Regions from separate parts of the Mycobacterium sp. NPDC006124 genome, predicted to be linked through region 1. Evidence: predicted binding sites of a transcription regulator. Region 1 holds the regulator's gene; the other holds the start of a gene.

What was found. The regulator LexA, encoded in region 1, represses DNA repair genes until DNA is damaged. The targets are predictions, from matches to a motif close to CGAACANNTGTTCG.
Region 2: a site for LexA is predicted at 1,669-1,682, ahead of ABZ195_RS21650 (HNH endonuclease signature motif containing protein). Genes of this name have one in related genera too.

Annotation. Positions count from the first base shown of each region.
Region 1 is NZ_JBEXUA010000001.1:642,352-647,239, forward strand. It holds gene ABZ195_RS03050 (hypothetical protein) at 1-1,942, shown strand, start outside; gene lexA (transcriptional repressor LexA) at 1,950-2,618, opposite strand; gene ABZ195_RS03060 (LysM peptidoglycan-binding domain-containing protein) at 2,819-3,274, shown strand; gene nrdR (transcriptional regulator NrdR) at 3,361-3,822, shown strand; gene ABZ195_RS03070 (PhzF family phenazine biosynthesis protein) at 3,827-4,525, opposite strand; gene ABZ195_RS03075 (alpha/beta hydrolase) at 4,560-4,888, opposite strand, start outside.
Region 2 is NZ_JBEXUA010000012.1:8,738-13,625, reverse strand. It holds gene ABZ195_RS21655 (diol dehydratase reactivase ATPase-like domain-containing protein) at 1-1,547, shown strand, start outside; gene ABZ195_RS21650 (HNH endonuclease signature motif containing protein) at 1,686-3,047, shown strand; gene ABZ195_RS21645 (PGRS repeat-containing protein) at 3,420-4,888, shown strand, end outside.

The sequences.
Region 1 (4,888 bases):
CGCGGTGATGGGTGCGGTGCTGCTCGTCGCACCCCTCGCGGCGGCCACGCCCGAGGGCGACGCCGACTCCGCGATCACCCAGGCCTGGGACGCCGGCGGGGGTCCGACCGGACCCCTCGGCGTCAAGGACGGCGGCGTGTATCCGGCGGGTGCCGGCTTCGGCCAGAACTTCGCCGGCGGCAAGATCTTCTTCACCCCTGAAACCGGTGCGCATGCCATGACCGGCGCAATCCTCGACGAGTATCAGGCGTTGGGCGGGCCGGCCGACGGCGACCTCGGCTTTCCGACCATCGACGAAGGGGACGGCAAGGCACCGGGAAGCCGGAACACGACCTTCAGCGCGGCCGATCGTCCGGTGATCTTCTGGACTCCCGACACGGGTGCGCACGTGGTGCGCGGCGCGGTCAACTCCGCGTGGGACAAGCTGGGCGGTTCGGCCGGGGTGCTCGGCGTCCCCACCGACGACGAGACCTACCGCGGCGACGAGATTGGCCAAACCTTCACCGGCGGCCAGATCACCTGGAACCGCAAGACCAACGCCTTCACCACCGTTCCGCCGGAGCTGGCCGACCAACTCGCCGGGCTGGAGATTCCCGGGGACGTGACGACGGCCATCGCCACGGCGCGCAGGGCAGCGGGCGGTCCGCTGGGGCCGCTGGGCGCCTCCGACGGCGACCAGTACGCCATCGGGTCCGACGGCGCCGGCCAGAACTTCGCGGGCGGCAAGATCTACTACAGCCCCGCGACGGGCGCCAACGTCCTGACCGGACAGGTACTGGCCAAGTACGAAAGCGTGGGCGGGCCCGAGGGTGACCTCGGATTCCCCACCGGCGACGAAACCGACGGTGGTCTGGCGCCCATGAGCAAGGTCGCCAGCTTCGCTGCCGCGGACAAGCCGGTGATCTTCTGGACGCCCGACTTCGGCGCGGTGATCGTGCGGGGGGCGATGAACGCGGCCTGGACGAAGCTCGGTGGCGCCACGGGGCAGCTGGGCGCTCCGACGGCCGACCAGAGCGTCGACGGCGACGTCGTCACCCAGAAGTTCAGCGGCGGTGCCGTCTCGTGGAACAAGACGACCAACGAGTTCACCACCGAGCCGGCCAGCCTGCAGTCTCAGCTCAAGGGGCTCGAGGTGCCCGGTGCCACGTCGCCGGAGGCGTCGGCCGCCCCCGCCGCGAGCTCGGACGGCGGGTCCGGGTGGTTCCGGCCCAACGTGTGGTGGCTGCTGGGCATCGTGCCGGTGCTGATCCTGATCGGGGTGGTGGCGGCCGCCGTGCTGCTGAACCGCCGCCGCCATGACCGCGCCTCGCGCGACGAGTTCGACGACGATTACGACGACGATTACGACGAGGACGACTACCTGGAGGAACACTCCGGACCCATCCCCGTGGGCGAGCACGGCGCCGACTCGGAGGGGCGACGCAGCAGCTGGGCGATGCCCGCCGATGAGCACGGGGACGGTTCCCCGACGGCCGACGGGGAGACCCACGACGGCTTCGTAGCCGATCTGTCGGACGACCAGGACGCCATCGACACCGCCCCGACACCGATCGTCGCGACGACCGGGGACGAACCCGAGGCGCCGTGGTTCTCCGATCTGGACGAGCCTGATTCCGTCACCACCGCCGATCCCGTCATCATGGTCGAGCCCGTCGTCGAGGAGCCCGTCGTGGACGATGAGGCGCAGCCCGAACCGGAATTCGACAGTGGCCCGCCCAGCGGTCGGCATGCGGCCATCCACCTCGCGGAGCCGGTGGTGGCCGAGCCGTCGCTGCGACTCGCCCGAGGTGACCGTGACGCCCCCTCCGGGTATCCGATCAAGGCCGATACCAAGACGGGCCTGTATTGGACACCGGGCAGCGGCGGGTACGACGACGTCGAACCCGAGATATGGTTCGCCAGTGAGGAATTCGCGCTGACGAACGGTTTCGCCAAGGGCTAGCGGTGAGCTAGACCTTGCGGATCACGGTGACCACCTTGCCGAGGATGGCTGCGTCGTTGCCGGGAATCGGGTCGAAGGCCGGGTTGTGCGGCATCAACCACACCTGGCCGCTCGTGCGTTTGAAGGTCTTGACGGTGGCCTCGCCGTCGATCATGGCCGCCACGATGTCGCCGTTGTCGGCGACGTTCTGCTGACGGATCACGACCCAGTCACCATCGCAGATCGCTGCGTCGACCATCGATTCGCCGACCACCTTCAGCAGGAACAAGGAACCCTCGCCGACGAGTTCACGCGGCAGTGGGAAGACGTCTTCGACGGCTTCCTCGGCCAGGATCGGTCCGCCGGCCGCGATGCGGCCCAAGACTGGCACGAACGTCGGTACGGGCAGTGCGTCGGACCCGGCGACGTCGGTGGTGACCGTGGCGGGAGGCTGCCGCGACGGATCGTCGACCGCGCGGACGTCGACGGCGCGGGGCCGGTTCGCGTCGCGACGTAGGTAGCCCTTGCGCTCCAGCGTGCGGAGTTGGTGGGCGACCGACGACGTCGAGGTCAAACCGACGGCGTCGCCGATCTCGCGGATGCTGGGCGGATATCCACGGGTCATCACCGACGTGCGGATGACCTCCAGGATGGTGCGCTGACGTTCGGTCAGAACCGTGTCGTTGCTGTCGCTCATGGCGCCGAATGTAGTCGCCCCACGGCACGGAATCAAACATGTGTTCGACGCGTGTCGCGCTCCAGTCGTCACGCGCGGACTTGTCGGTGGGTCCCGCTACGGTTTGCAACAGTTCGATCACGTGTTCTAGTCATCGAACACCTGAGCGATTAACATTCGAACACAAGAGCGAACCGAGACCCACTGGAAAGGCCCGCGAGATGACGATCATCACCCGAGAAGACCCCACCGACCTCGTCGTGCGGCCCATGCGGCCGGTGCGGCGTACCTCGCCTGGTGCGCGGCGCGGTCCGCAGCCGCACCGGCCCGCGGGTACGCCCATCGACTACCGGGGCACCGGTGTCCTGATGTCACGGGCGTCCCACCGCCGCAAGAAGGTCACCCCGCTGGCGACCGTGTTGCTGGCACTCGTCGCGGCCGCCATCACGGTGTGGCTCGGACTCGTTGCGGAGATGGCGGCCCCGGAGTCGCCCGCCACCACCCCGCCGCGGCTCGCCGTGGTGCAGGTCCAGGCCGGCGAATCGCTGGAGCAGCTGGCCCAGCGCATTGCCCCCGACGCCTCGGTGGGTGCGGTGGTCGACGAGATCCGCGACCTCAACGAGTTGAAGACGGCCGCGGTCGACGCCGGGCAGACGCTCATCGCGCCGGTTGGGTGATCCCCGGCATGCGCCGTCAATATCGCTGCCGTGCAACGGTAGGCTCGTATGCGACCGGAGTAGGTTCGTGCGGCGAAGGAGCGGAGATGCACTGTCCGTTCTGCCGTCATCCCGATTCGCGGGTGGTGGATTCGCGCGAAGCCGATGAGGGCCAGGCGATTCGACGCCGCCGGTCCTGCCCGGAGTGTGGCCGTCGGTTCACCACCGTCGAGACCGCCGTCCTCGCGGTCGTCAAGCGCAGCGGTGTCACCGAACCGTTCAGCCGCGAAAAGGTCATCAAGGGTGTGCGACGCGCCTGCCAGGGCCGCGACGTCGACGACGACGCCCTGAACCTGTTGGCCCAGCAGGTGGAGGATGCCGTGCGTGCCGCCGGTTCGCCGGAGATCCCCAGCAACGAGGTGGGTTTGGCCATTCTCGGCCCGCTTCGCGACCTGGACGAAGTGGCCTACTTGCGCTTCGCGTCGGTCTACCGGTCGTTCTCGTCGGCGGCAGACTTCGAACGCGAGATCGAGGCGCTGCGCGCCCACCGGGGCGTGGCGTCGACCTGACGTCCTAGTCGAGTCGGCGTACGCCGTCGTCGACGACCCGGCCGGCGACCGTCACCCAGCCGTCTGCGCTCCACCCCGTCCGAAGCTCCGAACCCTTGCCTTGGGTGATGATCAGGTCGCGGCCGAGACGGTCGGTGATGCGGACCGCGCCGGCGCCGGTGGCCTCGTCCTCCGGAATGCCCAGGTCGCTGGCGAACATTCGCGAACGGATCCGTCCCTCGCCTTCGTCGACCCACGCCCAGATGTAGTGCTCGACCGCGTCGCGGTAGTCGTCGGGATCGGCGGCAAGCACCTCGTCGACCGAGCCCATGTCGTAGATCGCGAAGTCGGGCGCCCAGTCCGCGCGCGCACTGACCGCGGTGAACTCGCCGTCGGCGTACCGGTCGTAGGCCACCGGCACCACCCCCGCGGGTACCTGAAGCGTGTTGACGGGAGTGCCGCGTTCCTTCAGCCACCACGACGCACCCACCGTCGGGTGTCCCGCGAAGGGGAGTTCCACCGTCGGGGTGAAGACGTGCGCCGTCGTGGTCGTCGCGTCCGCCGATGGCAGGTCGACGAAGATCGTTTCGCTGTAACCCAATTGGGCCGCGACTCGTTGCCGGTCCGGCGGCGGTACCAGGCTGGCGTCGACGACACCCAACGGGTTGCCGTACTCACCGTCGGCGTTGGCGAAGACCCGTAACACGGTCACGTCCAAGGTCATGACGCGATGCTACGTGGGGGCGACCAGTCAGTGGTCAGGTCGCGCTTCGCTCGTCGGCGCCGAGGGCGTCGAGCACCGCGACACGGGTGTCGATCGACCCGGTGAGTCCGCCTTCGCTGACCCCGGCGCGCAGCAGATCGCGCAACGCCTCCTGGTCGTAGACCGCGGGGTCGGTCGCCCCGATGAACTTCTCGACCACCTCGACGAAGCGGTCGGGGTCGTCGTGGAAGGGGAAGTGGCCCGATCCCTCGAACACCTCGAGTTGGGCGCCGGGCATCGCGGTGTGGGCCATCCGGGCATGGCTGACCGGGATCACCGAGTCCTGAGAGCCCCAAATCAGTTGTACGGGAACGGATTCGGTCA
Region 2 (4,888 bases), on a different contig from region 1:
TGCTGCATAAATTGCAGGTCGAGGCCGGTGTCGAGGTGGACGAAATCCTTCTGGCCGCACTGCGACCGGTGGACACGGCGACCGCGCCACTCCCGCCGCCGACCTCCCCGCGCTCGCCGGTGCGCAGCCTGCGCGCCGTCGACGCGAGCACCCCCGCGGGCACGGGATTCGGCGTCGGACGGCACCGTCCGCTGCACAGCCTTGGTGGTGACGTAATCAGCGGTCCCGCAATCGTTTCGGTCGACCGAGACACCGACTTCGAGGTCGCCGCACGGGAGATCGACGCCGCCGTGGCGCGAGGCTGGGCCGTCGTCGGGGTAATCGCCGCGCAGGACGACGCCGTGCTCATCCGCAACCGCATCTCGGTCGACGTACCGGTGGTCGACGAGGTCGCGCTCGACGGCGTCGAACCCGGTGCACTGATCGCCGTCGAGGTCGTCGCCGAGGGCCGTGCCTACCGCGCCATGGCCGACCCGATCGCACTGTGCGTCGCCCTCGAGTTGGGCCACGACCACATCGCCGAGGTCGCCGAATTCACCAGGGAGCTGGCCGATTCCCCGGCCCTGGCGGTCACGCCGCGAACCGGACCACCCGAGCCGCCTGCCGTCGACGACGACTACGTCGACTGCATGGTCGACGGTGAGGTGGTGCGGTACTCACCCGCCCAGGCGCACGTCGTCCTGCGACTCTCGCCACCCGGCACCGTGGTCGAGGTGCGACTCGGGGCGGTGCGGTCGGCGCGAGACGGCCTGGCCGTCGATGACGCGTTCTTCACCGACCTCTCCTCCATCGACGACGGGGCATGGTTGCGGCGAGGCGTCGCCGACACTCGCGGAACCGTCGTCGCGCTGCTCGCCGCCGACCTGGTCGCCGACGCCGCGGAGACTCTGGCGCGGCTGACCGGCCGTCCGACGCGGACCGTCGCCGGCGAACCGGCCGCCGCGGCCGCCGGCGCACGCACGACCCCCGGGTTGCCACCGGGCACCGTCGTCTGCGACATCGGCGGCGGCACGATCGATCTCATCGGCGAGGGCCGGGAGGTGACCGCGGCCGGCGCGGGTGAGGCGATCACGACGGCCGTCGCCAGGGTGCTCGGCGTTCCCCGGGCTCTGGCCGAACGGGTCAAGCGGACGCCCGCCCTGCGGGTGGAGGGGCCGCACGTGGCCCATGAGGAGGACGGTCGCCGGCTGTTCCTCGACAGCCCGGCGCCCGCCGACGCGATCGGCCGGTTGTGCACCCGCGGCAGCGCGGGCCTGGTGCCGTTCTCCCACAAACTGGCTGCCGAGGAATGGCGCAGTCTGCGGTTGGCCGTCAAGCAGGAGACCGTCGCGGCCAACATCGTCCGCTGCCTACGGGCCTTCGACGCGCCGCCGCCCGCGCTGGTGCTGGCCGGGGGAGGGGCGCTGGACGACGAGCTGCTGCGCACCGTCTCCGAGGCCCTGCGCGCCACCGCGACGGTGGTGGGCCGCGCCAACGTCGACGCCCGTCACGGACCGCGCTTCGCGGTGGCGTCGGGGCTGGTGCACCTGTACGCCGCCGACCACTGACCCCTCCTCCTCCGCGACACGCCTACCGAATGTGGCTCTCGACGCACGCTCGCCAATCGTTCAAAACCCCTGTGTCACTTCGGTTTCACTGGTCACAGCCCCGGCTTTTCTGTCGGTGGGTCGAACTAGTGTTCGGGTATGAGTTCGGATCGGGTCGCCGCCGCGGTTGCCGCCTACACCGCGGCGGTCACGGAGTTGGTCGTCCTGGACTGTGACGGGTTCACCCACCCCGAACTGCTCGAGCTGCTCGGTGAGATCCAGACCGCGGCGTGGCGGGTACCGACGCTGGAGCACCAAGTCTTGGCCCGGCTCCTGCGCGAGGTCTCCCCGACCGAGCTGGGCTCGAAGTCGCTGAAGTCGGTGCTGACGCAGCGGCTGCGGATCTCCGGCCGCGAGGCCACCCGGCGGCTGGCCGAGGCCACCGATCTGGGGCCGCGGACTTCGTTCACCGGCGAGGCGATGGCCCCGCTGCTCGCTCGGACCGCCGCCGCCCGCGCCGCCGGCACGATCGGCCCGGAGCACGTCGAGGTCATCCGCACCTTCCTCGACGATCTGCCCGGCTGGGTCGACCCCGTGACGCGGGAGCAGTCCGAGGCCTCCCTGGTGCGCATCGCCACACAAACCGGACCGCAGACTCTACGCCAGGACGCCGCCACCCTGGCCACCCTGATCGATCAGGACGGCCCCGAACCCGACGATCAGCACCGCGCCCGTAAACGCCGCCTGCTCCTGGGTCCGCAAGGACCCCATGGGATGAGCCGCATCACCGGCTGGGTCACCCCCGAGTTCCGCGCCACCCTCGAACCCATCATCGCCAAACTCGCCGCCCCCGGCATGTGCAACCCCGACGACGAGCACCCGTGCACCTCCGGCACACCGTCGCAAGCCCAGATCGACGCCGACGGCCGCACCCTGGGGCAACGCCAGCACGACGCGCTCATCGCCGTCGGCCGCTCCGCGTTGGCCTCCGGCGAGCTGGGTCAGCACAACGGCCTGCCCGTCACCGTGATCGTCTCCACGACCGTGCAGGACTTGGAGAAGGCCGCCGGATCGGGTGTCACCGCGGGCGGGACGCTGCTGCCGATGGGTGACCTGATCCGAATCGCCTCGCACGCCATCCACTACCTGACCGTGTTCGACACCCACACCAACGAAGCGCTGTACTGCGGGCGGTCCAAACGCATCGCCCCGAAGGCCCACCGCGTCGTGCTGCACGCCCGAGACCGGGGGTGCACCAAGCCCGGCTGCACCGTCCCGGGCTACGGCACCCAGGTCCACCACACCAACGGGTGGGCCAAGGGCGGACAAACCAACATCGACGAAGAAGTCCTGGCCTGCGGCGCCGACAACCGCCTCGCCGAAGCCGGCTGGACCGTCATCCTGCGCAACGGGATCGCCGAATGGATCCCGCCGCCCGAACTCGACGTCGGGCAAGCCCGCATCAACTACCACCACCACCCCGGCCGACTCCTCGGCCAGGAGGGCGATGACGCTTGCTGACGACTAGAGACAAAGGGAATGCGCTTGCGGACCCGGGCGGTCGTGGTCTCACAGCAGTCGCAGCTCGTTCCGGAACTTCTGCGCTGGCATGTCCGACGTGATGGGCAGCACCGGCCCCGCGGTGCGGCTCGGATCGCCTTTGGCGGCAGGACGTTGCGAACTGTTGGCGGCGTCGGGAGATAGGTAGCCCCGAACGCAAGAGAAAGGTGCGTCGGCTTGGTCAGACTGCACGATAAGAACCCGCTCAGCGATCCAGGAACGCCGATGTTTACATATGCGGCCTCACGATGCTAGTTTGCCCGAAGCGCTCGATCCAAGGATTCTGAGGAGTTCCGACATGACCGGTATGCACGCCATCTCGCGAGTCGGAGCATGATGACGCAGCGGTGCCTGCGCCTCCTGCCGATGTTGACCGTGGGCGCCGCGTTGACCGGCACGGGTCTGCTGCTGGCGGGTCCGGCACACGCCGACACCGGCGCGAACGATAACGCGACCCGCGACGCGGCGAGCCAGTCGGTCGACCTGATGCTGGCGTCCACGCCGCTCCCGTGGTGGGTCATCGATCCGTCGAGGCACTCGGCGACCGATCGCGGTGGCAAATCGACGGTGGGTTCGACTCCTGGGCTCTATGCGTTGATGGTGCCCTCGGTGTCCGGCGTTGCCCCTGCGGCGCCCGACCCCTTCGCGGCGCTCATCGGTGCCTTCATCGGCAATGGTGCGGACGCCGCCGCAGACTGCGTCGGAACGGCCTGCAACGGCGGAAACGGCGGCTTCTTCTTCGGCAACGGCGGCCGCGGCGCCAATGGTGGCCGCGGCGGCGACGCCGGGCTCATCGGCAACGGCGGCATGGGCGGCGACGCCACCGTTGCTGGAGCGACCGGCGGGGACGGTGGCCGAGGCGGCTTGCTGATCGGAAATGGCGGCGACGGCGGTCGCGGAGGCAAGGGCATAGCTGGAACCACCGGTGTGGCGGGCGCTGACAGCACCGCCGTTGGCGCCGCGGGCGAGAAGGGGACGAACGGCGTCGACGGAGCGCGCGGCGACGACGGGACCGACGGGGTCGACGGAGACCCCGGGACACGTGGTGTCGATGGCATGAGCGCCAACGGCGTGAACCCGACGCCCGGGCCACCCATGGGCCCGCCCGGCACCACCGGGGCGAACGGCGGGGTGACGCCGAACGGCGTCCTGGGGCTTCCGGGCAGCGCAGGTGGGCTCGGTAATCCCGGCGGGACCGGCGGCAACGGCGGCAACGGTAGTACTGCGGGAGGACCCGGCGGTGCCGGCGGGGGCGGGGTCGCCGGCTCTACCGGAGGCACCGGCGGGACCGGTGGCAGCGGCGGTACGAGAGGCGGAGACGGCGGACCGGGCGGAGCCGGCGGAGCGGGAGCCACCGGAGGTACCGGCGGCACCGGCGGTTACGGAGGAACCGGCGGTGGAACCGGCGGAATGGGCGGGACCGGCGGAGCGGGTGCCACCGGAGGAACCGGCGGCCAGGGCGGCCGAGGCGGCAACTTCGGCGGCGTCGGCGGAACGGGCGGCACCGGTGGCGTCGGCGCGGCCGGCGGCGTCGCCGGCAACGGCACCAACGGCACCAACGGCACCGACGGCACGAACGGCACGAACGGCACGAACGGCGGACAGGGCGCCGATGGCGCCACCGGCGGGGCAGGAGCGAAGGGCGGCGACGGCACTGCGGGCGGTGCGGGCACAGCCGGTCTCGCCGGCGGCGCCGGCGGAAAGGGTGGAGCGGCTGGCCTGTTCGGTTCCGGTGGCGCCGGTGGTTCGGGCGGCTCGGGCGGCACCGGGGGGAGCGGCGGGAGTGGCGGATCGGGTGCGAA